DNA from 3 places in the Bradyrhizobium sp. MI1.4 genome. Region 3 is predicted to be linked to each of the others. Evidence: predicted binding sites of a transcription regulator. Region 3 holds the regulator's gene; each other region holds the start of a gene.
The links. The regulator PhoB, encoded in region 3, activates phosphate uptake and scavenging genes when phosphate is short. The targets are predictions, from matches to a motif close to TGTCATNNANCTGTCAT.
Positions count from the first base shown of each region.

Region 1: a site for PhoB is predicted at 4,503-4,519, ahead of AC0L23_RS07415 (DUF47 domain-containing protein). Genes of this name have one in related genera too.
Region 2: a site for PhoB is predicted at 4,114-4,130, ahead of ugpB (sn-glycerol-3-phosphate ABC transporter substrate-binding protein UgpB). Genes of this name have one in related genera too.

Region 1 is NZ_JBVVPP010000004.1:285,961-296,294, forward strand. It holds gene AC0L23_RS07390 (ABC transporter ATP-binding protein) at 1-503, shown strand, start outside; gene AC0L23_RS07395 (ABC transporter ATP-binding protein) at 496-1,242, shown strand; gene AC0L23_RS07400 (ABC transporter substrate-binding protein) at 1,276-2,499, shown strand; gene AC0L23_RS07405 (branched-chain amino acid ABC transporter permease) at 2,572-3,435, shown strand; gene AC0L23_RS07410 (branched-chain amino acid ABC transporter permease) at 3,437-4,405, shown strand; gene AC0L23_RS07415 (DUF47 domain-containing protein) at 4,564-5,208, shown strand; gene AC0L23_RS07420 (inorganic phosphate transporter) at 5,224-6,231, shown strand; gene sugE (quaternary ammonium compound efflux SMR transporter SugE) at 6,224-6,538, opposite strand; gene AC0L23_RS07430 (peptide chain release factor 3) at 6,702-8,321, shown strand; gene AC0L23_RS07435 (hypothetical protein) at 8,549-9,127, shown strand; gene AC0L23_RS07440 (NnrU family protein) at 9,199-9,783, shown strand; gene AC0L23_RS07445 (class I adenylate-forming enzyme family protein) at 9,856-10,334, shown strand, end outside.
Region 2 is NZ_JBVVPP010000026.1:1,742-12,075, reverse strand. It holds gene aroA (3-phosphoshikimate 1-carboxyvinyltransferase) at 1-469, opposite strand, end outside; gene AC0L23_RS24690 (TIGR02300 family protein) at 582-992, shown strand; tRNA gene AC0L23_RS24685 (tRNA-Ala) at 1,059-1,134, shown strand; gene AC0L23_RS24680 (GIY-YIG nuclease family protein) at 1,270-1,512, shown strand; gene AC0L23_RS24675 (MarR family winged helix-turn-helix transcriptional regulator) at 1,529-1,990, opposite strand; gene AC0L23_RS24670 (organic hydroperoxide resistance protein) at 2,146-2,571, shown strand; gene AC0L23_RS24665 (CaiB/BaiF CoA transferase family protein) at 2,747-3,964, shown strand; gene ugpB (sn-glycerol-3-phosphate ABC transporter substrate-binding protein UgpB) at 4,185-5,501, shown strand; gene ugpA (sn-glycerol-3-phosphate ABC transporter permease UgpA) at 5,549-6,430, shown strand; gene ugpE (sn-glycerol-3-phosphate ABC transporter permease UgpE) at 6,430-7,278, shown strand; gene AC0L23_RS24645 (sn-glycerol-3-phosphate import ATP-binding protein UgpC) at 7,284-8,363, shown strand; gene AC0L23_RS24640 (Hsp20 family protein) at 8,658-9,083, shown strand; gene AC0L23_RS24635 (BQ00720 family protein) at 9,135-9,407, shown strand; gene AC0L23_RS24630 (glycoside hydrolase family 5 protein) at 9,573-10,334, opposite strand, start outside.
Region 3 is NZ_JBVVPP010000051.1:5,254-15,587, forward strand. It holds gene AC0L23_RS32710 (haloalkane dehalogenase) at 1-347, shown strand, start outside; gene AC0L23_RS32715 (hypothetical protein) at 375-506, opposite strand; gene AC0L23_RS32720 (putative bifunctional lysylphosphatidylglycerol flippase/synthetase) at 857-1,912, shown strand; gene AC0L23_RS32725 (ATP-binding protein) at 1,946-3,244, shown strand; gene pstS (phosphate ABC transporter substrate-binding protein PstS) at 3,388-4,401, shown strand; gene pstC (phosphate ABC transporter permease subunit PstC) at 4,500-5,489, shown strand; gene pstA (phosphate ABC transporter permease PstA) at 5,494-6,339, shown strand; gene pstB (phosphate ABC transporter ATP-binding protein PstB) at 6,336-7,157, shown strand; gene phoU (phosphate signaling complex protein PhoU) at 7,168-7,884, shown strand; gene phoB (phosphate regulon transcriptional regulator PhoB) at 7,907-8,614, shown strand; gene AC0L23_RS32760 (GcrA family cell cycle regulator) at 8,852-9,364, opposite strand; gene AC0L23_RS32765 (aspartate aminotransferase family protein) at 9,820-10,334, shown strand, end outside.

The DNA.
Region 1 (10,334 bases), on a different contig from region 3:
GCTCGTTCCAGATCTCGGCGGTATTTCCCCATCTCACCGCGCTGGAAAACGTGCGCGTCGCGCTTCAGCGCCAGCACGGCAGCTCCTTCGATTTCTGGCGCTCCAAGTCCGTCCTCAACCAATTCAACGATCGCGCGCGCGAGCTGTTGAACGATGTCGGCCTCAGCGAGTTTTCCAATACGCCCGCGGTCGAGATGCCCTACGGGCGCAAGCGCGCACTGGAGATCGCAACCACGCTCGCGCTCGACCCGGAGATGATGCTGCTGGACGAGCCGATGGCCGGCATGGGCCACGAGGACATCGACAAGATCGCGGCGTTGATCAAGCGCATCTCCGCGAAATACACCATCCTGATGGTCGAGCATAATCTGAGCGTCGTTGCCAATCTCTCCGACATCATCACCGTGTTGACGCGCGGCCAGGTGCTGGCGCAAGGCCATTACAGCGAGCTCACCAAGGACGAACGCGTCAAGGAAGCCTATCTGGGAGCCGGTCATGGCTGAGACTGCAACGGCGGAAGCTCCCGCAAAGGCCGCGAGCGGCGGCAACCTCCTCCAGGTCCGCAACCTCGAAGCTTGGTACGGCGAGTCCCACATCCTGCACGGGATCAACTTCGACGTGAACGCGGGCGAGGTCGTCACCCTGCTCGGGCGCAACGGCGCCGGCAAGACCACCACGCTGAAGTCGATCATGGGCATCATCGGCAAGCGCACCGGCTCGGTGAAGTTCAATAACCAGGACATCATCCGCACGACCTCGGACAAGATCGCGCGGATGGGAATCGCGTTCTGCCCGGAAGAGCGGGGAATTTTCGCCAGCCTCGATGTCCGCGAGAACCTGCTGCTGCCACCGGTGGTGCGTCCCGGCGGATTGCCGCTCGAGCAGATCTTCGATCTGTTTCCGAACCTGAAGGAACGGCTCAACAGCCAGGGAACCAAACTCTCCGGCGGCGAGCAGCAGATGCTCGCGATCGCGCGCATCCTGCGCACCGGCGCGAACTTCCTGATGCTGGACGAGCCGACGGAGGGTCTCGCGCCCGTCATCATCCAGCAGATCGGCCACACCATTGCGCGGCTCAAGAAGGAGGGTTTTACGATCCTCCTGGTCGAGCAGAACTTCCGGTTCGCATCCACTGTCGCTGACCGCTATTACGTGGTCGAGCACGGCAAGATCATTGACGGATTTTCCAATGCGGAGCTCGCCGCCAACATGGACAAGCTCCACACCTATCTCGGTGTCTAGAACTGCCAACAAGAAGATTCATAGGGAAGTAGCATGATGACAAAGTCGATTGCGTCGTTTCTGCTCGGCACGGCTCTGGCCGTGACCACCGCGGGCGTAGCCTTCGCGCAGGACAAGACCGTCAAGATCGGCGCGCTGTCCGATCAGTCCGGGCTCTATGCCGATCTCGGCGGGCCGGGCTCGACGCTCGCCGCGCAGATGGCCATTGAAGATTCCGGTCTGGCTGCGAAGGGCTGGAAGATCGACATCATCTCGGGTGATCACCAGAACAAGCCCGACATCGGCACCGCGATCGCGCGGCAATGGTTCGACGTCGACAAGGTCGACCTCATCGTCGACGTGCCGAATTCCGGCGTGGCGCTCGCGGTCAACAACGTCATCAAGGAAAAGAACGGCGTCTATATCAACTCGGGCGCGGCGACCTCGGATTTGACCAACGCGCAGTGCTCGCCCAACACGGTGCACTGGACCTACGACACATACATGCTGGCCCACACCACCGGCCAGGCGCTGGTGAAGGCCGGCGGCGACACGTGGTTCTTCCTGACCGCGGACTACGCCTTTGGCGCGGCGCTGGAGCGCGACACCACCGCTGTCGTTACCGCAAATGGCGGCAAGGTGGTCGGCGGCGTCAAGCACCCGCTGAACACGCCGGACTTCTCGTCCTTCCTGCTCCAGGCGCAGGCTTCCAAGGCCAAGATCATCGGCCTTGCCAATGCCGGCGGCGATACCACCAACACGATCAAGCAGGCGGCCGAGTTCGGCATCGTCAAGGGCGGCCAGAAGCTCGCGGCGCTGCTGCTGTTCCTCACCGACGTCAAGGCGATCGGGCTCGAGACCGCACAGGGCCTCAACTTCACCGAGACCTTCTACTGGGACATGAACGACCAGACCCGGGCGTTCTCGAAGCGCTTCGCCGAGAAGATGAAGAACAACGCGCCGCCGACCATGGTGCAGGCCGGCGTCTATGCGGGCGTGCGTCACTATTTCAAGGCACTGGAAGCGCTCGGCGGCAACCCGCATGACGGCGTCAAGGTCGTCGAGAAGATGAAGTCGATGCCGACGGAAGACGATCTGTTCGGCAAGGGCGAGATCCAGCCCAACGGCCGCACCATCCACAATGCCTATCTGTTCGAGGTGAAGAAGCCCTCCGAGTCCAAGGGACCGTGGGACTTCTACAAGCTGGTCGGCACGGTGCCGGGCGACCAGGCCTTCACGCCGCTGTCCGAGAGCAAGTGCGCGCTCTTGAAGAAGTAAGCTAACCGCCCGCAGGCCATCAGGCCTGCGGGCGACTTTCAGGGAACGCCGAAGGGACCAGGTGCGGGATCGATGCAGGCTCTTTACGCTCAGCTACTGGTAGGACTGATCAACGGCTCGTTCTACGCGCTGCTCAGTCTCGGGCTTGCCGTGATCTTCGGCATGCTCAACATCATCAATTTCGCCCATGGCGCGCTCTACATGATGGGCGCGTTCGTCGCCTACTTCCTGCTGAACCTCGGCGGCATCAACTACTGGTGGGCGTTGCTGCTTGCGCCTGTTATCGTCGGCATCTTCGGCATGATCCTGGAACGGACCATGCTGCAATGGCTGACCGGGCTGGATCATCTCTACGGCCTGCTGCTGACCTTCGGCATTGCGCTAATCGTGCAGGGCGTGTTTCAGAACTACTTCGGCTCCTCCGGCCTGCCTTACGCCATTCCGGACCAGCTCAAGGGCGGCATGAATCTCGGCTTCATGTTCCTGCCGGTCTATCGCGGCTGGGTCGTCATCTTCTCGCTGGTGGTCTGCATCGCGACCTGGTTCCTGATCGAGAAGACGCGGCTCGGCGCCTATTTGCGCGCCGCCACCGAAAACCCGACGCTCGTGCGCGCCTTCGGCGTCAACGTGCCGCGCATGATCACGCTGACCTACGGCCTCGGTGTCGGCCTTGCAGCACTCGCCGGCGTGCTGTCGGCGCCGATCAACCAGGTGCGGCCGTTGATGGGCGCCGACCTCATCATCGTGGTGTTCGCGGTGGTCGTGATCGGCGGCATGGGATCGATCATGGGCTCCATCATCACCGGCTTCGCGCTCGGTGTGATCGAAGGCCTGACCAAATATTTCTACCCCGAGGCCTCCAACACCGTCGTGTTCGTGCTGATGGTGCTGGTGCTCTTGGTGAAGCCAACGGGATTGACGGGAAGGGCGGCCTGATATGACAGCCTTGACGGACGACACGCTGCCGGTAACCCCGCGCGCGATCCGCGACGAGATGATCGTGTTCGTGGTGATGGCGCTGCTGCTGGCTTCGGTGCCATTCACGGGGGTCTACCCGTTCTTCGTGATGCAGGCGCTGTGCTTCGCGCTGCTCGCCTGCGCCTTCAACCTGCTGATCGGCTACGGCGGTTTACTGTCCTTCGGCCATGCGATGTTCCTGGGCACGGCCGGCTATTGCAGCGCGCATGCGCTGAAAGTATGGGCGCTGCCGCCGGAACTCGGCATCCTCGTCGGGGTCGCCGGTGCCTTCGTGCTCTCGCTCATCACGGGCTATATCTCGATCCGCCGCCAGGGCATCTATTTCTCGATGATCACGCTGGCGCTGTCGCAGCTCTTGTACTTCATCTACCTCCAGGCGCCGTTCACCCATGGCGAAGACGGTATCCAGGGCATTCCGCAGGGACGCATGTTCGGCGTCTTCGATCTGACCAAGCCCACCGTGCTCTACTACGTGGTGCTGGTCGGTTTCCTCGCCGGCTTCCTGCTGATCTTCCGCATCATCAACTCGCCGTTCGGCGAAGTCCTCAAGGCGATCCGCGAGAACGAGCCGCGCGCGATCTCGCTGGGTTACCGCACCGATCAGTACAAGTTCCTGGCTTTCGTCCTGTCGGGCACGCTGGCCGGCTTTGCCGGTGCGCTGAAAGTCTTCGTGGCGCAGAATGCCTCGCTCACCGACGTGCACTGGTCGATGTCGGGCGAAGTCGTGCTGATGACGCTGGTCGGCGGACTCGGAACCGTCTTCGGTCCCGTGGTCGGTGCCTTCGTGATCATCGCCATGCAGCAATATCTGGCGGGGTTCGGTCAATGGGTGACCGTGATCCAGGGCTCGATCTTCGTGATCTGCGTGCTCACCTTCCGCCGTGGCGTCATCGGCGAAATCGCGCATTACTTCCGGCGGTCGCTGTAAGTCGTTGATATAATAGAAGATGTGTTGACGCGCGAAAGCGGTGGATGATCCGGCTCCACGGGCGTGAGGTGGCACGCGCGTGGATCGAAAATGGTCTATGACAGTTTCATGACGGCCCGCTTGGGCCAGGCCATCATCCAACCGGTAGTCTCTCTCCCATGATGCGATTGTTTCGCGCTTTCCTGCCGAAGGAAGAACGGTTCTTCGACCTGTTCGACCGCCACGCCCAGACCGTGATCCAGGGCTCGATCGCGCTCCAGAGCATGCTCAACGGGGGCGAGGAGACGCCGGTCTATTGCCAGCGCGTCAACCAGTTCGAGAACGATGCCGACAACATCACCCGTGAGGTGCTGACCGCGGTGCGCCGCACCTTCATCACCCCGTTCGACCGCGGCGACATCAAGAACCTGATCACCTCGATGGACGACGCCATCGACCAGATGCAGCAGACCGCCAAGGCCGTGATGCTGTTCGAGGTCCGCAGCTTCGAGCCGCCGATGCGGGAGATCGGCGGGCTTCTGATCGAATGCGCCAATCTGGTCGGCCGCGCGCTGCCGCTGATGCAGAAGATCGGTCAGAACGTGGCCATGCTGACCGCGATCACGGAAGAGCTTGGCAAGCTGGAAGGCCGCGTCGACGATCTCCATGATATCGGGCTGAAGGAACTGTTCCTCAAGCATCGCGGCGGCAACGCGATGGATTTCATCGTCGGCGCAGAGATCTACGACCATCTCGAGAAAGTCGCCGACCGCTTCGACGACGTCGCGAACGAGATCAACAGCATCGTCATCGAGCAAGTTTAGGGCAGGGGCCACGCCGTGGATGTTGCGTTGGGTCTTCCCGTCCTTGTCGGATTGATCGCCGTCGCGCTGCTGTTCGACTTCCTGAACGGCCTGCACGACGCCGCCAATTCGATCGCGACCATCGTCTCGACCCGCGTGCTGCGGCCGCAATACGCGGTGTTCTGGGCCGCGTTCTTCAACTTCGTCGCCTTCATGGTGTTCGGGCTGCACGTTGCCCAGACTATCGGCACCGGCATCATCGATCCCGCGATCGTGGATGCTCAGGTGATCTTCGCCGCGCTGGTCGGCGCCATCGTCTGGAACCTGGTGACATGGGCGCTCGGCATCCCATCGTCCTCGTCTCATGCATTGATCGGCGGCTTGTTTGGTGCCGGCGTGGCCAAAGCCGGCCTTTCAGCGGCGGTCTGGAGCGGGTTGTCCAAGACGGTGATCGCCATCGTGCTGTCTCCGCTGGTCGGCTTCCTGCTCGCGATGGTGCTGGTCGCGATCGTCTCCTGGGCCTCGGTGCGCTCCACGCCCTTTGCCGTGGATCGCGCCTTCCGCATCCTGCAATTCGCCTCCGCCTCGCTCTATTCGCTCGGCCATGGTGGTAACGACGCTCAGAAGACCATGGGCATCATCGCCGTGCTGCTCTATTCGCAGGGCCAGCTCGGCGGCGAATTCTTCGTACCCTTCTGGGTGGTGCTCTCGTGCCAGGCCGCGATGGCGATGGGGACGCTGATGGGCGGCTGGCGCATCGTCCGCACCATGGGCCTGCGCATCACCAGGCTGACCCCGATGCAGGGCTTTTGCGCCGAGACCGGCGGTGCCGCGACCCTGTTCATGGCGACCTTTCTCGGTGTTCCGGTCTCGACCACCCACACCATCACCGGCGCCATCGTCGGCGTCGGCGCGGCCCGCCGCCTCTCGGCGGTGCGCTGGAACGTCGCCAGCTCGATCGTCTATGCCTGGGTGATCACGATGCCGGCCTCGGCCATCGTCGCCGCGCTGAGCTGGTGGGCGGTCAAGATCTTCGTCAGGTAACCAGCTTCAGTCCGACAATGCCGGCGACGATCAGCCCGATGCTGGCGAGGCGGAACGCGGTGGCCGGCTCGCCGAACAGGACGATGCCGAGCGTCGCGGTGCCGACCGCACCGATGCCGGTCCAGACCGCATAAGCGGTTCCAATCGGCAGCGATTTGAGAGCGAGCCCGAGCAGGATGATGCTGCCGGCCATGGCGCCGAGCGTGAGGATTGACGGAACGAGCCTGGTGAACCCCTCGGTATATTTGAGGCCGATGGCCCAGGAGATCTCCAGCAGACCGGCGACGAACAGGATGCTCCAGGCCATGACGACCCTCCATTCAAGGCAGGGTCGTCCCCGCGACTGGTGTGCTGATAGCAAGGGAAGGCCGTCCCTCCCAACCCAAGCCCGATATGGGGCTGGCCGGAAGCCTCCGCAATCACCAGATCAGGCTTGATCAGGCTCATTTTCCCTGCCAAACGCTGCCGCAATGTCCGACATCGCCACCACAGCCGAATCGACGGCCCGTTCCTCGCTTGCCGCTGAAGTGTCGCGGCGGCGTACCTTTGCGATCATCTCGCATCCGGACGCCGGCAAGACCACGCTGACCGAAAAGCTGCTGCTGTTCGGTGGCGCCATCAATCTGGCCGGCCAGGTCAAGGCCAAGGGCGAGCGGCGCAACACGCGTTCGGACTGGATGAAGATCGAGCGCGAGCGCGGCATCTCGGTCGTGACCTCGGTCATGACCTTCGAGTTCGAGGGCCTCGTGTTCAACCTGCTGGACACGCCGGGCCACGAGGACTTTTCGGAAGACACCTATCGCACGCTCACGGCGGTCGATTCCGCCGTCATGGTGATCGACGCCGCCAAGGGCATCGAGGCGCGCACCCGAAAGCTGTTCGAGGTGTGTCGTCTTCGGGATATCCCGATCATCACCTTCATCAACAAGATGGACCGCGAGAGCCGCGACGTCTTCGAGCTTCTCGACGAGATCGAGAAGACGCTGGCGCTCGATACCACGCCGATGACCTGGCCTGTCGGCCGCGGCCGCGAGTTCCTCGGCACCTATGACGTCGTCAATGGCGGCGTGCGCCTGCTCGAAGGCGGTGGCGCCAAAACTGGCGCGGCGCAGCAGATCGAGATCGCCGAGCTCGCCAAGCTCAATGCCAATCTCGACGTGTCGGCGGTCAAGGACGAGCTCGAACTCGTCACCGCGGCTTCAAAACCGTTCGAGCTCGAAGCGTTTCGCGAGGGTCATCTGACGCCGGTTTATTTCGGCAGCGCGCTGCGCAATTTCGGCGTCGGTGACCTGCTGCAAGGACTCGGCAAGTTCGCGCCCGAGCCACGCGCGCAGGAGAGCGACCAGCGCAAGGTCGAAGCCACCGACCCGCGCATGAGCGCCTTCGTGTTCAAGATCCAGGCCAACATGGATCCCAACCACCGCGACCGCATCGCTTTCGCCCGCCTCTGCTCCGGAAAGCTGAGCCGCGGCATGAAGGCGAAGCTCGTGCGCACCGGCAAGAGCATGCCGCTGTCCAGCCCGCAATTCTTCTTCGCGCAGGACCGTTCGGTTGCGGACGAGGCCTATGCCGGCGACGTCGTCGGCATTCCCAATCACGGCACGCTGCGCATCGGCGATACGCTGACCGACGGTGAGGATTTCAACTTCGTCGGCGTGCCGAGCTTTGCGCCCGAAATCGTCCGCCGCGTGCGTCTCACCGATGCGATGAAAGCGAAGAAGTTGAAGGAAGCGCTTCAGCAGATGTCGGAAGAGGGCGTGGTGCAGGTGTTCCGCCCGCGCGACGGCGCACCGGCGTTGGTCGGAGTCGTTGGCGCACTCCAGCTCGACGTGCTCAAGGCCCGGCTGGATGCGGAATATTCGCTCCCAGTCGAATTCGAGGTCAGCGAGTTCCAGCTCGCGCGCTGGGTCTCGTCGGACGACCGCAAGAAGCTCGATACCTTCATCGCTGCCAACACCTCCAGCATCGCCGACGATGTCGACGGCGATCCCGTCTATCTGGCGCGGAACGAGTTCTATCTCGGCTACACAAGGGAACGGGCGGAGGGCATCGAGTTCACCAACGTCAAGGACGTCAAGAAGAAGGGCTAGGGTGGGGCTCCGTCCGCTCCTCACCCTCCGCTGTCATGCCCCGGCTTGACCGGGGCATCCAGTACGCCGCGGCCTCTCGGCTCAACAACGATCGCCTCTGGAATACTGGGTCGTCCGATCAAGCCGGACGACGACACCGTGGGTAAACGCGAGCACGTGAACGCGAATGGCTTGAAGCCGCTTCAAGTCCTACCAATTTGAATGTGGTCGCCCGTTTGGTGCTCCCGATGTTGCGCGCAATCCTCGTGCTGTTCCTGACCGTCTTTGCCGTGATCGCCGCCGATGCGCGGCCGCGACAAATCAACCCAATTCCGTTTTCGCACGAGCCGTGCAGCGTCCTCGATGGCCGGCCCTGCACGCCGTCCTATTGCAGCCCGCTCGAGCCTGGCCCCTGCATTCCCGAGATCGACTATCCCTACGGCCAGAACCTCCAGCTCACGATCCAAAGCGTGCCGGCGGAGGCGGATCGCGCCAAATACCAAAAGCCGGATCACGATCTCGATACGATTGGCGATCTCTTCGCCGAGCTGCGCAGCTGCTGGTCGCCGCCATCGGACAATGCGCGCGCGGGCATGCAGATCGCCGTGCGCTTCAGCTTCAACAAATCGGGCGGCCTGATCGGCCCGCCGCGCCTGACCTTTGCGACCGCAGGCGTGCCCGCCGAGACGAGAACTACCTATCTTAATGCAATCAATTCATCGTTGAACGCCTGCCTGCCGCTGAAGTTCACCGGCGGTTTTGGCGGTGCCATCGCCGGGCGGCCGATCGCGATCCGGTATGTCGACAATCGCGAGATCGGCAAGTAGCGCATCAGTTGCGACCCGCGGCCAATCGATGATACGCCATGGGCTGGGGCGCTGGTTGAGGGGAGAATCTCGTGGGTCTGCTGGTTATGATCCTGGGGCTTGCGCTGTTTTTTGCGGCGCATGTGCTCACGACGAAACGCGAGGCGCGCGCGCAGGCCATCGCGAGAGTGGGCGAGGGGACCTACAAGATCCTCTATTCGCTTGCCTCGCTCGCGGGGCTCGCACTGATCATCTGGGGCTTCGCCCACTACCGCGCGACCGGCTGGATCGACGTCTGGTATCCACCGAAGGCGCTGAAGCACATCACGCTCGCGCTGATGCTGCCCGCGGTCATCCTGGTGGTTGCGTCCTATCTGCGCGGCCGCATCTATGCGACGCTGAAGCATCCGATGCTGGCCGGCATCAAGCTGTGGGCGGCGGCGCATCTTCTGGCCAATGGCGATCTCGGCTCCATCATCCTGTTCGGGTCCTTTCTGGGCTGGGCGGTGTATGACCGCATCACGCTGAAGCGTCGCACCGATGGCGGCGGTCCGCCGATTCCGGTCGGCGGCGTCACCAACGATCTGATCGCGGTCGTGGTTGGAATCGTCGCTTATCTGGCGCTGGCTTTTGCGTTCCATCCCGTCGTCATCGGCGTTCCCGTGATGGGCGGCTAGCCGATCAGCACAAGACAGGACCGCATGCCCGTGCGCGGAAGGTAACGAAAGTAACAAGCCGAGGGCAATCCGATGGACTGGTCGCATTCTCAGATCCCGCCAATGCGGTTCGAGGCGCGCTTCGGCGATCGGGTGGTACCGGCATTTTGCGATCGGCCGTCGAGCCTGTGGGCGATGATTGCGGACGCCTGCGCCCGCAATCCCGACGGCGAAGCGCTGATCTCAGGCGATGTCCGGCTGAGCTGGCGGCAGGCCGTTGAGCAGGGTGCGCGGATCGCGGCGGGATTTCGCAAGCTCGGATTGCAGCGCGGCGATCGTGTCGCGATCCTGCTCGGCAACCGCGTCGAATTCCCGCTGCTGCTGTTTGCTGCCGCGCATGAGGGGCTTGTCACGGTGCTGCTCAGCACGCGGCAGCAGAAGCCGGAAATCGCCTATGTGCTCGCCGACTGCGGCGCCAAGATCCTGATCCACGAGGCGGCACTTGCGGAGCGGCTGCCGGACGCACTGGACGTGCCCGATGTGATCGACCGCATCGCCATCGACCACGATCC
Region 2 (10,334 bases), on a different contig from region 3:
GATCCAGGATCCGGCGCATGGGCCGGCTGCGCAGTGAGGCATCGCCGTCGAAAACCGCGGAGATCGGACAGCCGGCGACGGCGCCCATGACGAGCCGGCAGCCGGTGCCGGAGTTGCCGAAATCCAGCGGCGCTTTGGGCTCCGCGAAGCCTGCGACACCCACGCCGTTCACCTTCCAGGCGAAATCTCCGGTACGCTCGACCCTGGCGCCGAGCGCCTGCATGGATTTGGCGGTGTTAAGGACGTCCTCGCCCTCCAGGAGGCCCGAAATCCGCGTCTCTCCGACCGCGAGCGCGCCGAGGATGAGGGCACGGTGGGAGATCGACTTGTCTCCGGGCACCCTTACTTTCCCGGTCAGGGGACCGCTGGCGCGCGACTGGAGCGGCGTCGGCTTGTCGGAATCGGTCAAGTTTGTGTCCTTGGGTAGGCCCGAAACGTCCCTGCGGGACTCGCGGGGCAGGTACCACATGGTCTCCCCGCCGTCACGGGCATGTCGTTCTCCCGCAATGCGCTATTGACAGCGGGCCGCCAACTAGCCAAGTGAAGCACCGCTTTTCAGACATTTCCAGGATTCCTCTGCCGTGGCCAAGTCCGAACTCGGAACTAAACGTATTTGCCCGACCACGGGCAAAAAGTTCTATGACCTCAACAAGAATCCGGTGATCTCGCCCTATACCGGTGAAGTCGTGCCGATCGCGCCCATCGCGCCGGCTCGCGCACCCCGCGGTGCCGAAGCCCGTCACGCAGCCGCTGCCGCCGACGCCACGCCAGAGCCGGCGGAGGTCGAGGAGGTCTCGCTCGAGGAGGCCGATGCCGAGGAGAACACCGGCAAGGTCAAGGCCGTCGTGCCCGAATCCGAGGACGACATCGAAGTCGATGAAACTATCGAGGACGATGACGACGATGATTCGACCTTTATCGCCGACGACGAAGAAGGCGATGAGGACGTCACCGACATCATTGGTGATGTCGGCGGTGACGAAGAGACTTGAGATAATTCCAGAACTGTGGTTCTGGGTCTTTCCCGACGCGTCGCCCAAGGCGCGTCGGACGGTTAAGGGGCCATAGCTCAGCTGGGAGAGCGCTTGCATGGCATGCAAGAGGTCGGCGGTTCGATCCCGCCTGGCTCCACCACGCTTCGCCCTTCGGGCTACGCGTGGCGCAGCCGCGCGGAGCTCGAAGGGCGAAGCGTGGTGTCCGGCGAAGCCCGAAGGGCGAAGACGGACTGGTGAGACTCCCACGCAGCGGCTGCCCGGGCGATAATCGTCAATGTGGTACGTCTACATCCTCCGCAGCATCGAATTTCCCGAGCAGGAATACGTTGGGGCTACGGAAGATCTGAAGCGCCGGTTTCCAGAGCACAATGCTGGCAAATCCACCCACACTGCCAAGTTCAAGCCTTGGAAGCTGATCTGGTACTGCGCCTTCCCTGACAAGCACAAAGCGCTCGCTTTTGAAGCCTACCTGAAGTCTCACTCCGGCCGAGCCTTCACAAAGAAGCGGCTGTCCTAAGAGCGCACCTCTAACCCTACTCCCCGATCACCGCATTCAACCGATCGCGCAACGCCACAATCTCGTCCTTCATCGCGACAAGCTCCGAGACCGAGCAGTCCGATGCCGCCAGAATCGATTGCGGCACGGCCCGCGCCTTGTCCTTCAAGGCCTGGCCCTGCGGCGTCAACGCGATCAGCACCTGACGCTCGTCCTCGCTCGAGCGCGTGCGCTTGACGAGGTGGGCCGCCTCGAGCCGCTTGAGCAGCGGTGTCAGCGTGCCCGAATCCAGGTGCAGCTTTTCGCCGATGCTCTTGACCGGCACGTCGTCGCGCTCCCACAGCACCAGCATCACCAGATATTGCGGATAGGTCAGGCCGAGCCGGTCCAGCAGCGGCTTGTAGACGCGGTTGAACGCATGCGCGGCGGAATAGACCGCGAAGCAGATCTGGTTGTCGAGGCGCAGCGGCGCGTCCGCTGCCGAATGTTTCCGGGGCATCGAGAATCTCACAGGACTTGCTCCATTCTGGGGCCGGCCGTCGCTACATTCAATTGCGAACAATTAAATGTGAGACGCTATAATTTCAATTGCGCGCAATCTAATTGCTTGCGATAAAGATGGCGCCCCCACCCCGAAAACACAGGGAGACAAAAATGTCAGTGAACGTCCTCTACAAGACCAGCGCAAAGGCCACCGGCGGCCGCGACGGCCATGCCGCGACCCTCGACGGCGCGCTCGACGTCAAGCTCACCACGCCGAAGGAGCTCGGCGGCGGAGGCGGCGCCGGCAACAATCCCGAGCAGCTGTTTGCTGCGGGCTATGCCGCCTGCTTCATCGGCGCGATGAAGTTCGTGTCCTCGCAGGGCGGCCCCAAGGTTCCGGCCGACGCCTCCGTGACTTCGACCGTCGGCATCGGCCCGCGCGCGGCCGGCGGCTTCGGTCTCGACATCGACCTTGCCGTCTCGCTGCCAGGCCTCGCCCGCGCGGAAGCCGAGGCGCTGGTCGAGAAGGCGCACCAGGTGTGCCCGTATTCCAACGCGACGCGCGGCAATGTCGACGTCCGCCTGACGGTGGTCTGACCGGTTTCGGTGAAGCGGCTGGCCCGGGATACCCCCGGGCCGGCCGCTTCCCTTTATTTGCCATCTCGCGGGATTGCGGCGAGCGGCCTGCATGACGCCCTACGCGCGAAGCCATTGCCGGCTCGGACGAACCTCGTTAGGCCTGTGATCACATCGACACAGGGGACGCGAAGGCATGACTGAAGCCGCCAGTTCTGGAGCTGCCATGGGTGCAATGAGCGGCCTGCGCGTCATCGATCTGACGCGCGTGCTCGGCGGCCCCTATTGCACCCAGATCCTCGCCGACCATGGCGCCGACGTGATCAAGGTCGAGCCGCCCGCAGGCGACGAGGTACGCGACTGGGGCCCTCCCTTCCACGAGGAAGACGCGGCCTATTTCATCGGCATCAACCGCAACAAGCGCTCGATCGGCCTCGACCTCGCCTCCGAGGGCGGCCGGACCGTGCTGCTCAAGATGCTGGAGAGCGCCGACGTCCTGATCGAGAACTTCAAGCCGGGCACGCTGGAGAAATGGGGCATCGGCAACGAGGTGTTACGCGAGAAATTTCCGCGCCTCGTGCATTGCCGGATCTGCGGCTTCGGCGCCGACGGCCCGCGCGGCGGCAATCCCGGCTATGACGCCATCATCCAGGCCATGACCGGCATGATCGCGGCGACCGGCTCGCCCGAGAGCGGACCGATGCGGATCGGCGTGCCGCTGGTCGACATCGGCACCGGCCTCTATGCGGCGATCGGCATCTTGATGGCGCTGTCGGAGCGGCAGCGCTCGGGCCAGGGCCAGTTCCTGGAGACCACGCTGTACGAGACCGGTCTCGCCATCATGCATCCGCACACCGCGAATTATTTCATGCATGGCAAGCCGCCGTCGCTCACCGGCAACGAGCATCCCAACCTCGTGCCCTATGCGATCTTCCCGACCAAGACCGACGACATCTTCATCGGCGTCGGCAATGACGGCACCTTCCGCAAGCTCGCCAAGGAGATCGGCAAGCCCGAGCTCGGCACCGATCCGCGCTTTGCGCGCAACAAGGATCGCATCGGCAATCGCGAGGCGCTGCGGGCCGAGCTTGCCGCCGTGTTCAGCCAGCACGAGGCCGAGCCGCTGTGCAATCGCCTGCTCGCCGCGGGCCTGCCCGCCGGCCCCGTGCAGAAGATCGACCAGGCATTGACCAACCCGCACACGATCGCGCGCGGCGATATTATCGAGAAGGATTGGTACAAAGGCGTGGCGTCGCCGATCCGGCTCGACCGCAGCAAGCCGAGCCTGCGGCGCCTGCCGCCGAAATTCAGCGAGCACGCCGCCGAGGTCCTGGGCGAATTCGGCTACTCCAGGTCCGAGATCGACGCGATGGTCGAGCAGGGCACTGTCTGCGGCCCCGAGCGCAAGCGCTAGCGCCCTCGCCTTCCACATCCCACGGCAATGCCGCAGTGCGGTGCGGGCGCTCTGTGCACCGCGAACGGAGGACGCTGCGCGCGCGGCATTCGCCTATTTGACGGCTTCCCTTTTCCAGCGCTTGCCGCTTTCGTTTCGGCCGCTTACACAGTCATGTGAACGTCATATGGCGCTGCTAGCGCAAGCGATCATTTTTGACGGCCCAAGGGAGGTTTACTTGATGGCTCTTCGACATTTTGGAGCGGCTGCCGCTATTGCACTCACGGTTGGACTATCGGCCTCGCCGGCCTTGGCCGTGACCGAAATCCAGTGGTGGCACGCGATGACCGGCGCCAACAACGACGTCATCGTCAAGCTCGCCACCGACTTCAACGCGTCGCAGAGCGACTACAAGGTGATCCCGACCTACAAGGGCAACTATCCCGATACGATGAACGCCGGCATCGCGGCGTTCCGCGCCGGCAACGCCCCGCACATCATGCAGGTGTTCGAAGTCGGCACCGCGACCATGATGGCCGCGACCGGCGCCGTGAAGCCCGTCTACAAGCTGATGGCCGACGCCGGCGAGAAGTTCGACCCCAAGATCTACCTGCCCGCCATCACCGGTTATTATTCGACGTCGAAGGGCGAGATGCTGTCCTTCCCTTTCAACTCGTCCTCGACCGTGATGTGGGTGAACCTCGACGAGCTGAAGAAGGCGAACGTAGAGATCCCGAAGACCTGGCCCGAAACGTTCGAGGCCGCCAAGAAGCTGAAGGCTGCCGGTCATGACACCTGCGGCTTCTCGGGCTCCTGGATCACCTGGGTCAATCTCGAGCAGCTCTCGGCGTGGCACAACGTGCCGCTCGCCAGCAAGGCCAACGGCCTCGACGGCTTCGACACCGTGCTCGAGTTCAACGGACCGCTTCAGGTCAAGCATCTCGAAACCCTGGTCGAGCTGCAGAAGACCAAGACCTATGACTACGCCGGCCGCACCAACACCGGCGAAGGCCGCTTCACTTCGGGCGAGTGCCCGATCTACCTGACCTCGTCGGCCTTCTTCGGCAACGTCAAGGCGCAGGCCAAGTTCAACTTCACCGCCGTGCCGATGCCGTATTATCCCGACGTCAAAGGCGCACCGCAGAACTCGATCATCGGCGGCGCTTCGCTGTGGGTGATGGGCGGCAAGTCGGCCGAGGAATACAAGGGCGTCGCGAAATTCCTGACCTTCCTCTCCGACACCGATCGCCAGGTCTACATCCACAAGGCCTCCGGCTACCTGCCGATCACCAAGGCGGCCTACGCCAAGGCGAAGGAAGAAGGCTTCTACAAGGATCAGCCCTATCTCGAGACCCCGCTGCTCGAGCTGACCAACAAGGAGCCGACCGAGAATTCGCGCGGTCTGCGCCTCGGCAACATGGTGCAGCTGCGTGACGTCTGGTCGGAAGAGATTGAGCAGGCGCTGGCCGGCAAGAAGACCGCCAAGCAGGCGCTCGATGCCGCCGTCGAGCGCGGCAACACGATGCTGCGGCAGTTCGAAAAGACCGCCGTCAAGTGAGGCAATGAGCGGCAGGCCGCGACCCGGCCTGCCGCTCTGCTGGCATCATGCAAAAGCAAGCCATCTTCCAGTCAAGACTGTTACCGTACGCGCTGGTTGCGCCGCAGCTCGCGATCGTCCTGATTTTCTTCTATTGGCCGGCCCTGCAGGCGGTGATCCAGTCCTTCCTGCTCCAGGATGCGTTCGGTCTGTCGACCACCTTTGTCTGGTTCGAGAATTACGTCGAGCTGTTCAAGGACGCAGCCTATTTCGAGGCGATCGTCCGGACCTTCTTGTTCTCGTTCGCCATCGCCGTCTCGTCGCTGTCCTTTGCGCTGCTGCTCGCCGTGATGGCGGACAAGCCGCTGCGTGGCTCGATGCTCTACCGCACGCTCCTGATCTGGCCCTATGCGGTGGCACCGCCCGTGGTCGGCGTGCTCTGGATCTTCATGCTGCATCCCTCGCTCGGCGTGCTCTCGCGCTATCTGCGCAATATGGGCGTCGACTGGAATCCGCTGCTCGACGGCGACCAGGCCGCGGCGCTGATCATCCTCGCCGCCGCGTGGAAGCAGATCTCCTATAATTTCCTGTTCTTCCTCGCCGGCCTGCAAGCGATCCCAAAGAGCGTGTTCGAGGCCGCCGCGATCGACGGCGCCCGTCCGATGCGGCGGTTCTGGACCGTGACCTTCCCGTTGCTGTCGCCGACCATCTTCTTCCTGCTGGTGGTCAACATCGTCTACGCCTTCTTCGACACGTTCGGCATCATCGACACGATGACCCGCGGCGGTCCCGGAACGTCGACGGTCACGCTGGTCTACAAGGTCTATTCCGACGGCTTGCTCGGCGGCAATCTCGGCAGCTCGGCGGCGCAGTCGGTGATCCTGATGGTCATGGTCATCGTGCTCACCGGAATCCAGTTCCGCTTCGTCGAACGCAAGGTGACCTACTGATGGTCGAGGAAGAGGGCTTCCGGCGCTACATCGCCCACATCATCCTCTGGATCGGGATCGCGGTCGTCGCCTTCCCGGTCTACATCGCGTTCGTCGCCTCGACCCAGGACAACGCGCTGATCGCCAACGGGCAGATGTCGCTGCTGCCGGGCGGTCATTTCTTCGAGGTCTACTACCAGACCATTTTCGTCGGCACGAGCGGATCGACCCGCGAGCCCGTCGGCAACATGATGCTGAACTCGCTGGTGATGGCACTGCTGATCGCGGTCGGCAAGATCGCGATCTCGATCATCTCCGCCTATGCGATCGTCTATTTCCGCTTTCCCTTCCGGATGCCGATCTTCTGGATCATCTTCATCACGCTGATGCTGCCGGTCGAGGTGCGCATCTATCCGACCTACAAGATCGTCGCAGATCTGCACATGCTCGACAGCTATGCGGGCCTGTCACTGCCGCTGATCGCCTCGGCCACCGCGACGCTGCTGTTCCGCCAGTTCTTCATGACCGTCCCGGACGAGCTGCTGGAAGCCTCGCGCATCGACGGCGCCGGTCCCTTGCGCTTCTTCTGGGATACGCTGCTGCCGCTGTCGCGCACCAACATGGCGGCGCTGTTCGTGATCCTCTTCATCCTCGGCTGGAATCAATATCTCTGGCCGCTGCTGATCACCACCCGCGACGACATGCAGACCATCCAGGTCGGCATCCGCAAGATGATCACCACCACCGACGCGCTGACCGAATGGCCGATCGTGATGGCGACCGCCGTGCTCGCGATGCTGCCCCCGGTGTTCGTCGTCGTCGTGATGCAGAAATTGTTCGTGCGCGGACTCGTGGAGACGGAAAAGTAAATCCCATGGCTAACGTCACCCTGCGCAACGTCCGCAAAACCTATCCCGGCGGCTTCGAGGCCATCAAGGGCGTCAACGTCGATGTCGGCGACGGCCAGTTCTGCGTGCTGGTCGGGCCCTCCGGCTGCGGCAAGTCGACATTGCTGCGCATGGTCGCAGGCCTCGAAACCGTCACCGGCGGCGAGATCGACATCGGCGGCCGCATCGTCAACCAGATCGAGCCCGCCGACCGCGACATCGCGATGGTGTTCCAGAACTACGCGCTCTATCCGCATATGAGCGTCTTCAACAACATGGCTTACGGCCTGCGCAACCGCGGCATGAAGGAGGCCGAGGTCAAGACCCGCGTCGACGAAGCCGCCCGCGTGCTCGAGCTCACCTCGATGCTGGAGCGCAAGCCGCGCCAGCTCTCCGGCGGCCAGCGCCAGCGCGTCGCCATGGGCCGCGCCATCGTGCGCCAGCCGAAGGTGTTTCTGTTCGACGAGCCGCTGTCCAACCTCGACGCAAAGCTCCGCATCGCGATGCGGGTCGAGATCCGCAAATTGCAGCGCCGGCTCAACACCACCTCGGTCTACGTCACCCACGACCAGCTGGAGGCGATGACGCTCGCCGACATTCTCGTGGTGATGAATGGCGGTCAGGTCGAGCAGGTGGGCAATCCGCTCGCGATCTACGAGAAGCCGGCGACGACCTTCGTCGCCTCCTTCATCGGCGCGCCACCGATGAATCTGATGTCGATTCGCGCCGACGAGATCAAGTCGCAGCTCGGCAGCACCGACGCCGGCATCCTCGGCATTCGCCCGGAGGATTTCGTCATCACCGACCAGACCCCGGCCGGCGGCGTCGCCCTTCCGCTCACCGTGGAAGCGATCGAGCGCGTCGGCGCTGAAACCTTCGTTTACGGCACGCGGGCTCAGGACGAGCAGCGCATCGCCGCCAACCCCGGCGAACTGCCGCCCGGCGAGGTCATCGTCCGCATTCCCGGCTCAGAGGCGCCTCCGATCGGCGAGAAGATCCGCGTCGCAGCAATGCGCCAAAAGCTGCATCTGTTCAGCGGCGATGGGCGGACGCGGATCGAGGCCTGATCGGGTTCCGCTGGGCCGTCGATTAAAAAACGCGAAAACAACCCCATGCACAGTAGAAGGGGGTTTGTTTTTGTTGAGAAAAATCACACCGCAATTTCGTCGGGCCGGCTTGTGGCAGGCGTTTCGCGCCATGGCGACAAGTCAGCTTTTGTGCATGGCAGAGCGGGTGAGCTGCCAGTCCACAGCCCCGGCTACGTCCTTGAACCCACACGCGGATATGCCCATATTGCTGATCAAGGGGTGCCTGTACGGGCCCTGATGCACCAAAGTCGCTTCGAGAGGACTTTGTAAACTATGTCTCGTGTTCCCACGCTTTCCAGTCCCTTCCTTCTGGGCTTCGACGAGATCGAGCGCGTGCTCGATCGGGTCGTCAAAGGCGCCGACGGTTACCCTCCCTACAATATCGAGAGGTGCGACCGGTCGGAGGGCCAGCCCGAGCGTCTGCGGATCACGCTGGCGGTCGCCGGATTCACCCGCGACCAACTCGATGTAACCATTGAGGAAAACCAGCTCGTCATTCGCGGGCGGCAGCAGGACGACAAGACCCGGCAATACATCCATCGCGGCATCGCCGCGCGCCACTTCCAGCGCACTTTCGTGCTGGCGGAGGGGATGCTGGTGCTGGGTGCGGATCTGAAGAACGGATTGCTGGCGATCGATCTTGCCCGGCCGGAACCGGAGAGGATCGTTAAGACAATCGCTATCAATGAGCACGAATAATGGAACGAGTAGCGGACTCGACCGCTTAGTTTCGAGAGAGGAGTCGAGACCATGAGTGAAGGTCACGTTGCGTTCGAATACGAAGCCAAGAACGTCTCGCCGGAGACGCTGGCAACCCTCGGCGAAGGCCATATCGCCTATGTGAAGCAGATCCGCTCTGAGGATGTGCCGGGCCTGTTTCCCGAAGCGCCGAAGATCGCGCCGGGCCTCAAGCTCTTCGCGCTCCACGCCGCCGACGGCACGCCGATCATGCTGACCGACAGCCGCGAAGCCGCGATCGCCAACGCCTGGAGCAACGAGCTGCAAGCGGTGAGCGTGCACTGAGCACGCGCGCGTCGCACGAATAGGGTTTCAAGCGGGCATGCCTTCGCAGGAAGGCGTGCCCGTTTGCTTTGGGGGATCCAGAATCTTTCCGTGGCAAGATTTTGGATTGCTTCGCTCGCTCGCAATGAGGCAGTGTGCGGCGATGGCTCGCGTCCCGGATGCACCTCAACGCCCGGCCGGAAGCAGTGCCCGCAGGATGTCCGGCTTCCAGGCTTGACGCGCGCTGTCGAAGGCCGCGAAATCATGATCGAACTGCCAATAGGCCCAAGCCCAGCCAAGCCGCTCTGCGCTCCGCGCCACGAATGACAGATATCTGGTCCGTGCTTCGGCTGGAGCGGCCTCGTACACGCCGAACTCGCCGAGATAGATCGGGCGCTTTTCTCTTTGGGACCAGGACCGAATCTTCTCGAAATCGGCGCGGGCCTTCTGTTTATCCTCCGGGGTACCCCAGTCGAGCGGGCCGATTCGCGAAAATGTGGGCGACCACGGTGCGCCCTGATGGGTGAAACGGATCGGCGCGTAATAGTGAAACGTGACGATCAGATTCCGGTCATCCGACGGCAGGACCAGGTCCTCGACCGGCATCTCGTCGACGTTGAGAACCGAAGCGATGACCGTCCGCCGGGGATTGGTGGCGCGGATGATGCTGAGGCACTCGTTCAGAAGGCCGTTCCAGCCGGTGGACGACATCTGCCCGCCCGGCTCGTTGAGGACCTCGAAGACAAGTGCTGGATATTTCCCGGCATAGCGCGCGGCGATTTGGGTCCAGAACGATTTCAGCTTGTCTGTGCACTCGGAGATGTCGCGCTGACAAACATGGGTATCGTGCTCGTCCAGGATGGGGATGAGATTTCGGGCGAGCACTTCCTCGATGACGCCATCGAGCCGCCTCAAGACGACTTCATCCATTACCTTCTCCGGATTCAT
Region 3 (10,334 bases):
CCTATCGCGCGCCGTTTCCAACACCAGAGAGCCGCCGGCCCGTTCTTGCACTTCCGCGCGAACTGCCGATCGCAGGCGAGCCCGCTGACGTCTATCAGGCTCTGCAGTCCGCGCATGCAGCGCTGGCCGCGTCGTCCTATCCAAAGCTCCTGTTCACCGGCGAGCCCGGAGCTCTGGTCTCACCGGAATTTGCCGAACGGTTTGCAGCCTCCCTGAAGCACTGCGCGCTGGTTCGTCTCGGCGCCGGCCTGCATTTCCTCCAGGAGGATCACCCCGAAGCGATCGGGCGCTCCGTGGCCGGCTGGATTGCGGGCATCGAGGCGGTGCGCCCGCAGCTTGCGGCCTGAGCAGAACGCTACCTCCGAACGACGTGCTCATCGCGGCCGCTTGCGGGCGGCCGCAATGACGTCTGTGATGTCGCAGTGCAACCGGATGATCGAGCGCGAGCCGTCGGCCACGTAATCGTGCGCGCCGCAGCGGCCGCGCGCGGCGCGACCCTCTTTCAACAGCGAAATCCCGCCCATAGATTGATTTCGACTTAAGCCGTGACGGAACATTGTACGGCCGAAATCATCAAAACTTCATGGCGTCTGCGCCAGGATGGCCATGGAGATTCGCGTCAGGCTTGCCGCCGAAAGCGCCAAACCGTGCATCAGGAGCCCGCAACCTGCCTAAAACCTTGAAGCCACGACTTTTTGTTCGAATTGTCGAATTCCACTCCGCCCCAAAACGCGCTAGTGGAGGGGCAGGGGGCATGCGCGATGCCGGAGCCGCCGGCGAGGATTCGTCGGGTGCCTGCGTGTCGTCCGCCTGTTCGCCGGCCACCCTGGCCGCTGAAGCGTTGTTCGAGGTTTAGATGCTGGAAGCCATACGCAGGGCGATGTCGTTTCTGCGCCAGAAGCAAATCCTGCATAAGCTTGGAGTTGTGATCAGCGTCGCGGTCATCGGCATCGCTTGCTATGTGCTCTACCACATGCTGCGCGGCATCGATGTCAACGAAGTCCTCGAAGCGATCAAGAGCACCGAGCCGAGCCAGATCGCGATGGCGGCGCTGTTCGTCGCTGCGGGCTATTTCACGCTGACCTTCTACGACCTGTTCGCCGTGCGCGCGATCGGCCATCCCCACGTGCCCTATCGGATTAACGCGCTCGCTGCCTTCACCAGCTATTCGATCGGCCACAATGTCGGCGCCAGCGTCTTCACCGGCGGCGCGGTGCGCTACCGCATCTATTCCGCCTACGGCCTGAACGCGATCGACGTCGCAAAGATCTGCTTCCTCGCCGGCCTGACCTTCTGGCTCGGCAATGCCGCGGTGCTGGGCCTCGGCATCTCCTATCATCCGGAAGCCGCGGCCTCGATCGACATGCTTCCGCCCTGGCTGAACCGGATGCTGGCGATGATGATCATCGTCGGACTGGTCGCTTACGTGGTCTGGGTCTGGACCCAGCCGCGCATGGTCGGCCGCGGGCCCTGGACCGTGATGCTGCCGGGCGGCCCGCTGACGCTGCTCCAGATCGCGATCGGCATCATCGATCTCGGCTTCTGCGCGCTCGCGATGTACGTGCTGGTCCCTGACGAGCCCAATCTCGGTTTCGTGGTGGTCGCGGTGATCTTCGTCTCGGCCACGCTGCTCGGCTTTGCCAGCCATTCGCCCGGAGGCCTTGGCGTGTTCGACGCGGCGATGCTGGTCGGGCTCTGGCAGATGGACCGCGAGGAGCTGCTGGGCGGGATGCTGCTGTTCCGCGTCCTCTATTATCTGTCCCCTTTCGTCATTTCTGTAATCTTGCTGACGTTTCGCGAAGTTATCATCGGCGCGCGATCGAAGCGCCTGCAGCAGGCGGCGCTCAAGCTCGACCCCGGCCCCGCGCCTGAAGCCGCTTACGTGAGAAAGCGCAGCGACAGCGGCGCCTGACCGGCGCAAGGCCTTTTGGAGAAGCCCGCCCCGATGGCGATCGACGCCCCAACTTCTCCCTCCTCCCCGCCCTGGTCCGACCGGCTGCGGCACTCGACCGTCATCCTGATCGCCGCGGCGCTCGCGCTATCCGTGGTGGTCTCGCTGGGGGAATTATCGGCGCTGCATGCGATTGCGGTGTTCCTCTGCATCGCGGCCGCAGCGCTGATCCCGTGGCGCCTGCACGATACCGCCGCCTCGCGCGAAGAGACCCGCCGCGTCAACCCGGTCGAGAGCGCGGCGGTCGCCGCAGTGGTCGCCGGCATGCCCGATCCCGCGGTCCTGCTCGACCGCGCCGGCCGCGTCATCCATCTCAACGCCGCAGCCGCCCAGCTCGCGCCGGCACTGCGCCGGAATGAGCTCGCCCAGTTCGCGCTGCGCTCGCCCGAGATCATCACGGCGCTGCGCGAGTCGATCGCGACCACCGAGCCGCGGCGCGCGACCTATCTCGACCATGTCCCGGTCGACCGCTGGATGGAGCTGACCATCACGCCGGTGCCGGTGCCGACCACCTTTGGCGGCGCCGACAAATGCATGCTGATGACCTTTCACGACCAGACGCCGCTGCGCCGGGTCGAGGAAATGCGGGCCGATTTCGTCGCCAATGCCAGCCACGAGCTGCGCACGCCGCTGGCCGCGCTGTCCGGCTTCATCGACACGCTCCAGGGCCAAGCCAAGGAGGATCCCAAGGCGCGCGAGCGCTTCCTCGGCATCATGCACAACCAGGCCACCCGGATGGCGCGCCTGATCGACGATCTCTTGTCGCTGTCGCGGGTGGAGCTGTCGGCCCATGTGCGGCCCGACACCCTGGTCGACCTGCTGCCGATCATCTTGCAGGTCGCCGATGGGCTCGAACCGCTGGCGCGGGAACGCCAGGTCGAGGTCGAGACCCAGCTGCCCGAGACCCCGGTGCTGATCGCGGGGGACCGCGAGGAGTTGCTCCGCCTGTTCGAGAATTTGATCGAGAACGCGCTCAAATACGGCGCCTCCGGTGGACGCATTATCGTGTCGCTGATATCAGGCGCGGCCCCTGATGGAACTCAGGAAATCCGGGTGCTGGTCCGGGATTTCGGCCCCGGCATCGCGCCGGAGCACCTGCCGCGGCTGACCGAGCGCTTCTACCGGGTCGATGTCGGCGACAGCCGCTCGCAGGGCGGCACCGGCCTGGGATTGTCGCTGGTGAAACATATTCTTAACCGTCATCGCGGCCGGCTTTTGATCGAAAGCGTGCCCAAACAGGGCGCCACTTTCACCGCCTGTTTTCCCCAGGGCAAGCCTGCGGCTCTGAGCTAAATTCCAGCGATTTCAGCTGCTTAACACTGTCATCCGACTGTCACCAAACCTTCGTAAAAGCTCAGCTGTCCGCTCCTAAAGGGGCGGCACGGGGAGCGCGATCGGGCGCGGATGGCGCTTCGCTCCCCTGTATGGAGACCAGCATGAATTTCCTCAAAACACTCGTCGCTGCTGGCATGGTCGCCGCATCGACGACGGCGGCCTTTGCTGCCGACATCACCGGAGCCGGCGCGACGTTCCCGTTCCCGATCTATTCCAAATGGGCCGACGCCTACAAGAAGGAGACCGGCAACGGTCTGAACTACCAGTCGATCGGCTCCGGCGGCGGTATTAAGCAGATCCAGGCCAAGACCGTGACCTTCGGCGCCAGCGATGCGCCGCTCAAGGCCGAGCAGCTCGAGAAGGACGGCCTCGTCCAGTGGCCGATGGTGATGGGTGCCATCGTGCCCGTCGTCAACATCGAGGGCGTGAAGCCCGGTGAACTGGTGTTCGACGGCGAGACGCTGGCCAGCATCTATCTCGGCAAGATCACCAAATGGGACGACGCCGCGATCAAGAAGCTCAACCCGAACGTGAAGCTGCCCTCGGAGGCCATCACCGTGGTCCGCCGTTCGGACGGTTCGGGCACCACCTTCAACTTCACCAACTACCTCGCCAAGGCCAGCGCGGATTGGAAGAGCAAGGTCGGTGAGGGTACCGCGGTCGAGTGGCCGGTCGGCGTCGGCGCCAAGGGCAATGAAGGCGTGTCCGGCAACATCAGCCAGACCAAGAACTCGATTGGCTATGTCGAGTACGCCTATGCCAAGCAGAACAAGCTGACCTACACCGGTCTCATCAACAAGGCCGGCAAGCCTGTGCAGCCCACCGTCGAAGCCTTCCAGGCGGCCGCCTCCAACGCCGACTGGGCCAAGGCTCCCGGCTACTACGTCATCCTGACCGACCAGCCCGGCGAGAAATCCTGGCCGATCACGGCGGCGACCTTCATCCTCATGCACAAGGACGCCACCGACAAGGCGGCCTCGCAGGAAGCCATCAAGTTCTTCCGCTGGGCCTTCAAGAGCGGCGGCAAGGCGGCTGAAGAGCTCGACTACATCCCGATGCCGGATCCGGTCGTTCAGCTGATCGAGAAGACCTGGGCTGCCGACATCAAGAGCTAGGTTCGCGACGCTCGTGCTCCGGATGCGCTGCGCTGCATCCGGGGCACGGACCAACAAAAAACGTATACTATTTGGTACAGGGGATCGGCGTGGCAGAGATGGCCGTTCAGAGCGATGTAATCGACGACGCCGGACCGTATGACCGCGCCAAGGCCTTGAGCGCGTTCAAGGTCGGCGACGTTACCTTCTACTGGATTACGCGGCTCTCCGCGATCTCGGTGCTTCTGATCCTCGGCGGCATCATCATTTCGCTGATCGTCGGCGCTTTCCCGGCGATGAAAGAATACGGCGTCTCCTTCCTCTGGACGCAGCGCTGGGCGCCCTCCGCAGATCCGCCGGTGCTCGGCGCGCTCGGGCCGATGTACGGCACGCTCGTCACCTCCTTCATCGCGATGCTGATCGCCATTCCCGTGGGTCTCGGCATTGCGATCTTCCTCACCGAGCTCTGCCCGCAATGGCTGCGCCGCCCGATCGGCATGGCAATCGAGCTGCTCGCCGGTATTCCCTCGATCATCTACGGCATGTGGGGCTTCTTCGTGTTGGGTCCGTTCCTGGCCAACACGTTCCAGCCCTTCATGATCAAGATCTTCGACGGCGTTCCCGTGCTGGGCGCGATCTTCGCAGGTCCCCCGTCCTATCTCAGCCTGTTCAATGCCGCGCTGATCCTTGCCATCATGGTGCTGCCCTTCATCACCTCGATCTCGGTCGACGTGTTCAAGACGGTGCCTCCGGTCCTGAAGGAAGCCGCCTACGGCGTCGGCTGCACCACATGGGAAGTCGTCCGCAGCGTGGTGATCCCCTACACCCGGGTCGGCGTCATCGGCGGCATCATGCTGGCGCTGGGCCGCGCGCTCGGCGAGACCATGGCGGTGACCTTCATCATCGGCAACTCGTTCCGGATCTCGTCATCGATCTTTGCGCCGGGCACCACGATCTCGGCGGCGATCGCATCCGAGTTCGCCGAGAGCGACGGCCTGCACCAATCCGGCCTGATCCTGCTCGGCCTCCTGCTGTTCGTTCTGACCTTCTTCGTGCTCGCAGCGGCGCGGCTGATGCTGATGCGGCTGGAAAAGAAGGCGGGGAATTAGCGCCATGAATCCGATCTATTCACGCCGACGCCGCAAGGACATCGTCGTCCGCGGGCTCTGCATCGCCGCAACCGCCTTCGGCGTCACCTGGCTCGCGCTGATCCTGATCACGCTGCTCTACAACGGGCTGGCGGGACTCAATGTCCAGCTGTTCACCGAGAACACGCCGCCACCGGGATCGAACGAGGGCGGTCTGCTCAACGCCATCGTCGGCTCGCTGATCATGACCGTGATCGGCGTCGGCATCGGCGCGCCGCTCGGTATGTTCGCCGGCACCTATCTCGCCGAATACGGCCGCAATGACCGGCTGACCTCGGTGATCCGCTTCATCAACGACATCCTGCTCTCGGCGCCCTCGATCATCATCGGCCTGTTCATCTACGGCGCCGTGGTGGTGCCGATGCGCGGCTTCTCGGCGATCGCAGGCTCGCTCGCCCTCGCGGTCATCGTGATCCCGGTGGTGCTGCGCACGACCGAGGACATGCTGCTGCTGGTGCCGAACGCGTTGCGCGAGGCGGCCTCGGCGCTCGGCCTGCCGCGTTCGCTGGTGATCAAGCGGATCGCTTATCGGGCTGCCCGATCGGGTCTCATCACCGGCGTGCTGCTCGCGACCGCTCGCGTCGCCGGTGAAACCGCGCCGCTGCTGTTCACCGCGCTATCGAACCAGTTCTTCAGCCTCGGCCTGAACAAGACGATGGCGAACCTGCCTGTGACCATCAACAACTTCGTGCAGAGCCCCTATGCCTATTGGAAGCAGTTGGCCTGGAGCGGGGCGCTGCTCATCACCCTGACCGTTCTTGCCCTTAATATTTTCGCGCGCATCCTTGGCGCCGAGAGGACCGCAAAATGAGTGATCTTTCCGTGTCGATGAGCGCGTCCGGTGGACTGCCGCATGCGGCGGTGCTGCCCGAGGCGCCTCCCAAGGTGACCGTGCGTAACCTGAACTTCTATTACGGCGAGCACCATGCGCTGAAGAACATCAACCTGACGCTCGGCGCCAACCGCGTTACGGCGTTCATCGGTCCGTCGGGCTGCGGCAAGTCGACCCTGCTGCGCATCTTCAACCGGATGTACGACCTCTATCCCGGCCAGCGCGCCACCGGTCAGCTCATGCTCGATCAGACCAACATTCTCGACCCCAGGCTGGACCTCAATTTGCTGCGCGCCCGCGTCGGCATGGTGTTCCAGAAGCCGACGCCGTTCCCGATGACGATCTACGAGAACATCGCGTTCGGCATCCGTCTCTATGAGAAGATCTCGAAGTCCGAGATGGACGGCCGCGTCGAGAAGGCGCTGCGCGGCGGCGCGCTGTGGAACGAGGTCAAGGACAAGCTCAACGCCTCCGGCCTGTCGCTCTCCGGCGGCCAGCAGCAGCGCCTCTGCATCGCCCGCACCGTCGCGGTGAGGCCCGAGGTGATTCTGTTCGACGAACCCTGTTCGGCGCTCGACCCGATCTCGACCGCCAAGGTCGAGGAGCTGATCCAGGAGCTGTCCGAGGATTACACGATTGCGATCGTCACCCACAACATGCAGCAGGCGGCGCGCGTCTCCGACAAGACCGCCTTCATGTATCTCGGCGAGCTGATAGAGTTCGACGACACCAGCAAGATCTTCACGTCGCCGTCCGATCGGCGCACGCAGGATTACATCACCGGCCGGTTCGGCTAGGAGACGCGACATGGGTTCTGAACATACCGCAAAGGCCTTCGACACCGACCTCCAGGAACTCACTCGCCTGGTCGCCGAGATGGGCGGCATCGCCGAGCGCATGATCGTCGAGTCCGTCGACGCGCTGATCCGCCGCGACGTCCCGCTCGGCCAGCGCGTCGTCGCCATCGACACCGAGCTCGACGCGCTGCAGAAGCGCATCGAGGAGCGTGCGGTGCTCACCATCGCCCGCCGCCAGCCGATGGCGGTCGATCTGCGCGAGATCGTCGGCGCCATGCGCGTCGCGACCGATCTCGAGCGCATCGGCGACCTCGCCAAGAACATGGGCAAGCGGGTTGCGGCGCTGGAGACGGACTTCCATCCGCTCAAGCTGTTCCGCGGCCTCGAGCACATGACCGACCTCGTGCAGCAGCAGGTCAAGTCGGTGCTGGACGCCTATGCCGCGCATGATTTGCCGGCGGCGATGGCGGTGTGGAAGGGCGACGAGGAAGTCGACGCCATCTGCACCTCGCTGTTCCGCGAACTCCTCACCTACATGATGGAGGATCCGCGCAATATCTCGTTCTGCATCCATTTGATGTTCTGCGCCAAGAACATCGAGCGGATCGGCGACCACGCCACCAATATCGCCGAGACCGTGTTCTACATGATCGAGGGCCAGGCGATCACCGACAAGCGGCCGAAGGGCGACATGACGACCTTTGCCAACACGGTACCGAACACCTGAAGATTTAAGGAGCGACGACCCGATGGGCGCACGCATTATGGTGGTTGAGGACGAGGAAGCCCTGACCGAGCTTCTCCGCTACAACCTCGAAGGCGACGGCTATGACGTCGAGACGGTGATGCGCGGCGACGACGCCGACACCCGCCTCAAGGAGCACATCCCCGATCTGATCGTGCTCGACTGGATGCTGCCGGGCCTGTCAGGCATCGAATTGTGTCGGCGGCTTCGCACCCGTCCCGAGACCAAGCAGCTCCCGATCATCATGCTCACCGCGCGCGGCGAGGAGAGCGAGCGGGTGCGGGGTCTTGCGACCGGCGCCGACGATTACATCGTCAAGCCGTTCTCGGTGCCGGAGCTGCTGGCGCGCGTGAAAGGCCTGCTGCGGCGCGCGAGCCCGGAGCGCCTCGCCACCGTCCTTGCTTTTGGCGACATCGAGCTCGACCGTGACAAGCGCCGCGTGGCGCGCTCGGGCCGGCCGATCGATCTCGGTCCGACCGAATATCGCCTGCTGGAGTTCTTCCTGGAGCACCCGGGACGGGTGTTCTCGCGCGAACAGCTGCTCGACAGCGTCTGGGGCCGCGACATCTATATCGACGAGCGCACCGTCGACGTGCATATCGGCCGCCTGCGCAAGCTGCTCAATCTCGGCCGCGAGCAGGACCCGATCCGCACCGTCCGCGGCGCCGGCTACGCGCTGGATGATCGGTTTGCCAAGGCAGAGCAGGTGTAGGGTTGCAGGCTTGTTTGTTGGCGAGCTGTCCCTGCATTCTCAGCCGTCGTCCCGGACAAGCGAGCGAAGCGAGCGCTGATCCGGGCCCATAACCACCGAACGTGGTTTGGCGAAGACTCGGAGTGACCCCTTCCGCACGATTATTGCGTGCTCGGAGTATGGGTCCCGGCCCCCTGTGCGCAATTGCGCACTAGGCCGGGACGACACTGAAATTGTTGAACTGTCTTCGCGTGACGACTAACGGGGACCCGGCTTTACCGGTGCGCGGCGCCGATCCGACGCCGGCTGGTACGCAACGCGCGAGTGCTGAGCGCAATAGGGCAGTCCGGACAGCGCCCTTCCACCGCAGAAGAAGAAGTCCGGGCTCGAGGGATCGCCGACCGGCCAGTGGCAGGTCGCCTCGTTCAATTCCAGCAGCGACAGCCGCTGGCTCATCGGCACCACGTTGTCATAGGTGACCGGATCCGGCTCAGCCTCCACCTCGAAGGCCTGCGCCAGCGCGGTGTTGCCGCGCGAGATCGGGCGGCTCACCCGCATCATGTGCTGCGCGGGGCGCGCCTTGCGCGGCCGCGGCGCTGCCGATGATGGGCTCTTGGCGCGGCCCGAAAGGCCGAGCCTGTGCACTTTGCCGATCACGGCATTGCGGGTCACATTGCCGAGCTCCGCCGCGATCTGGCTGGCCGAAAGTCCGGCCTCCCAGAGCTTTTTCAGCTGCTCGACGCGATCATCGGACCAGGTCAAAACCGTCATTGCACCCTTTCCCTCGCTGCGCGCCAGCCATCCTGGGGCCTCGCAGCGAATGCCTAAGCCTTCAAAAACCCGTGCCGCCAGAATCCCTTAAGGCTCGCCGGGCGCGTCTTGAACGCCCGAACGTTTACGCCGGTACATAAGGACTTAAAGATCAGAACCACTGCACGAGATGTCGTATCTGACAATCCAAACGCTACAATATGGCGTGACTCCCGCGCAAGAGTCCGCCGACTCGCTTCCACATGTTCCGTGGCCAAATCCCGCAAAATCGGCACCGCAAGACTACGGATTCAGCGTTTCGCGAGGCTTTCCGGGCGGCATTGACACCCGTTTCACCAGGCCTAAGATAGTCGCACGTGCCGCCCTCAAGAGGCGGCACGTTTCGTTTTCCGGGCCGGTCGATGGTGCGTTGCGCAATGCACGCTCACTCCGTCCGCAACATTCAAGTGACCATCATGACTAACAGCGCAGCGCCGCATTTGCTCCCCGTTTTCGCCAGGTCCGACCTTGGTTTCGAGCGTGGCGAAGGCTGCTGGCTGATCGCGACCAATGGCGAGCGCTATCTCGATTTCACCTCCGGGGTGGCGGTGAATGCGCTCGGCCATGCCCATCCGGCGCTGGTCGCGGCGTTGCAGGAGCAGGCCACCAAGCTCTGGCACATGTCGAACCTGTTCCAGAGCCCGGACGGCGAAAAGCTCGCCGCGCGCCTGTGCAATGAAAGCTTCGCGGACTTCGTGTTCTTCTGCAATTCCGGCGCCGAAGCGCTGGAATGCGTGATCAAGGTCGTGCGCCGTTATCACGCCGCAAAGGGTCATCCCGACCGCTATCGCATGATCACCTTCGAAGGCGCCTTCCATGGCCGCACGCTGGCGACGCTGGCCGCAACGGGATCGGCAAAATATCTCGAAGGTTTCGGCCCTCCGATGGAGGGCTTCGACCAGGTTGCGCATGGCGATCTCGATGCCGTGAA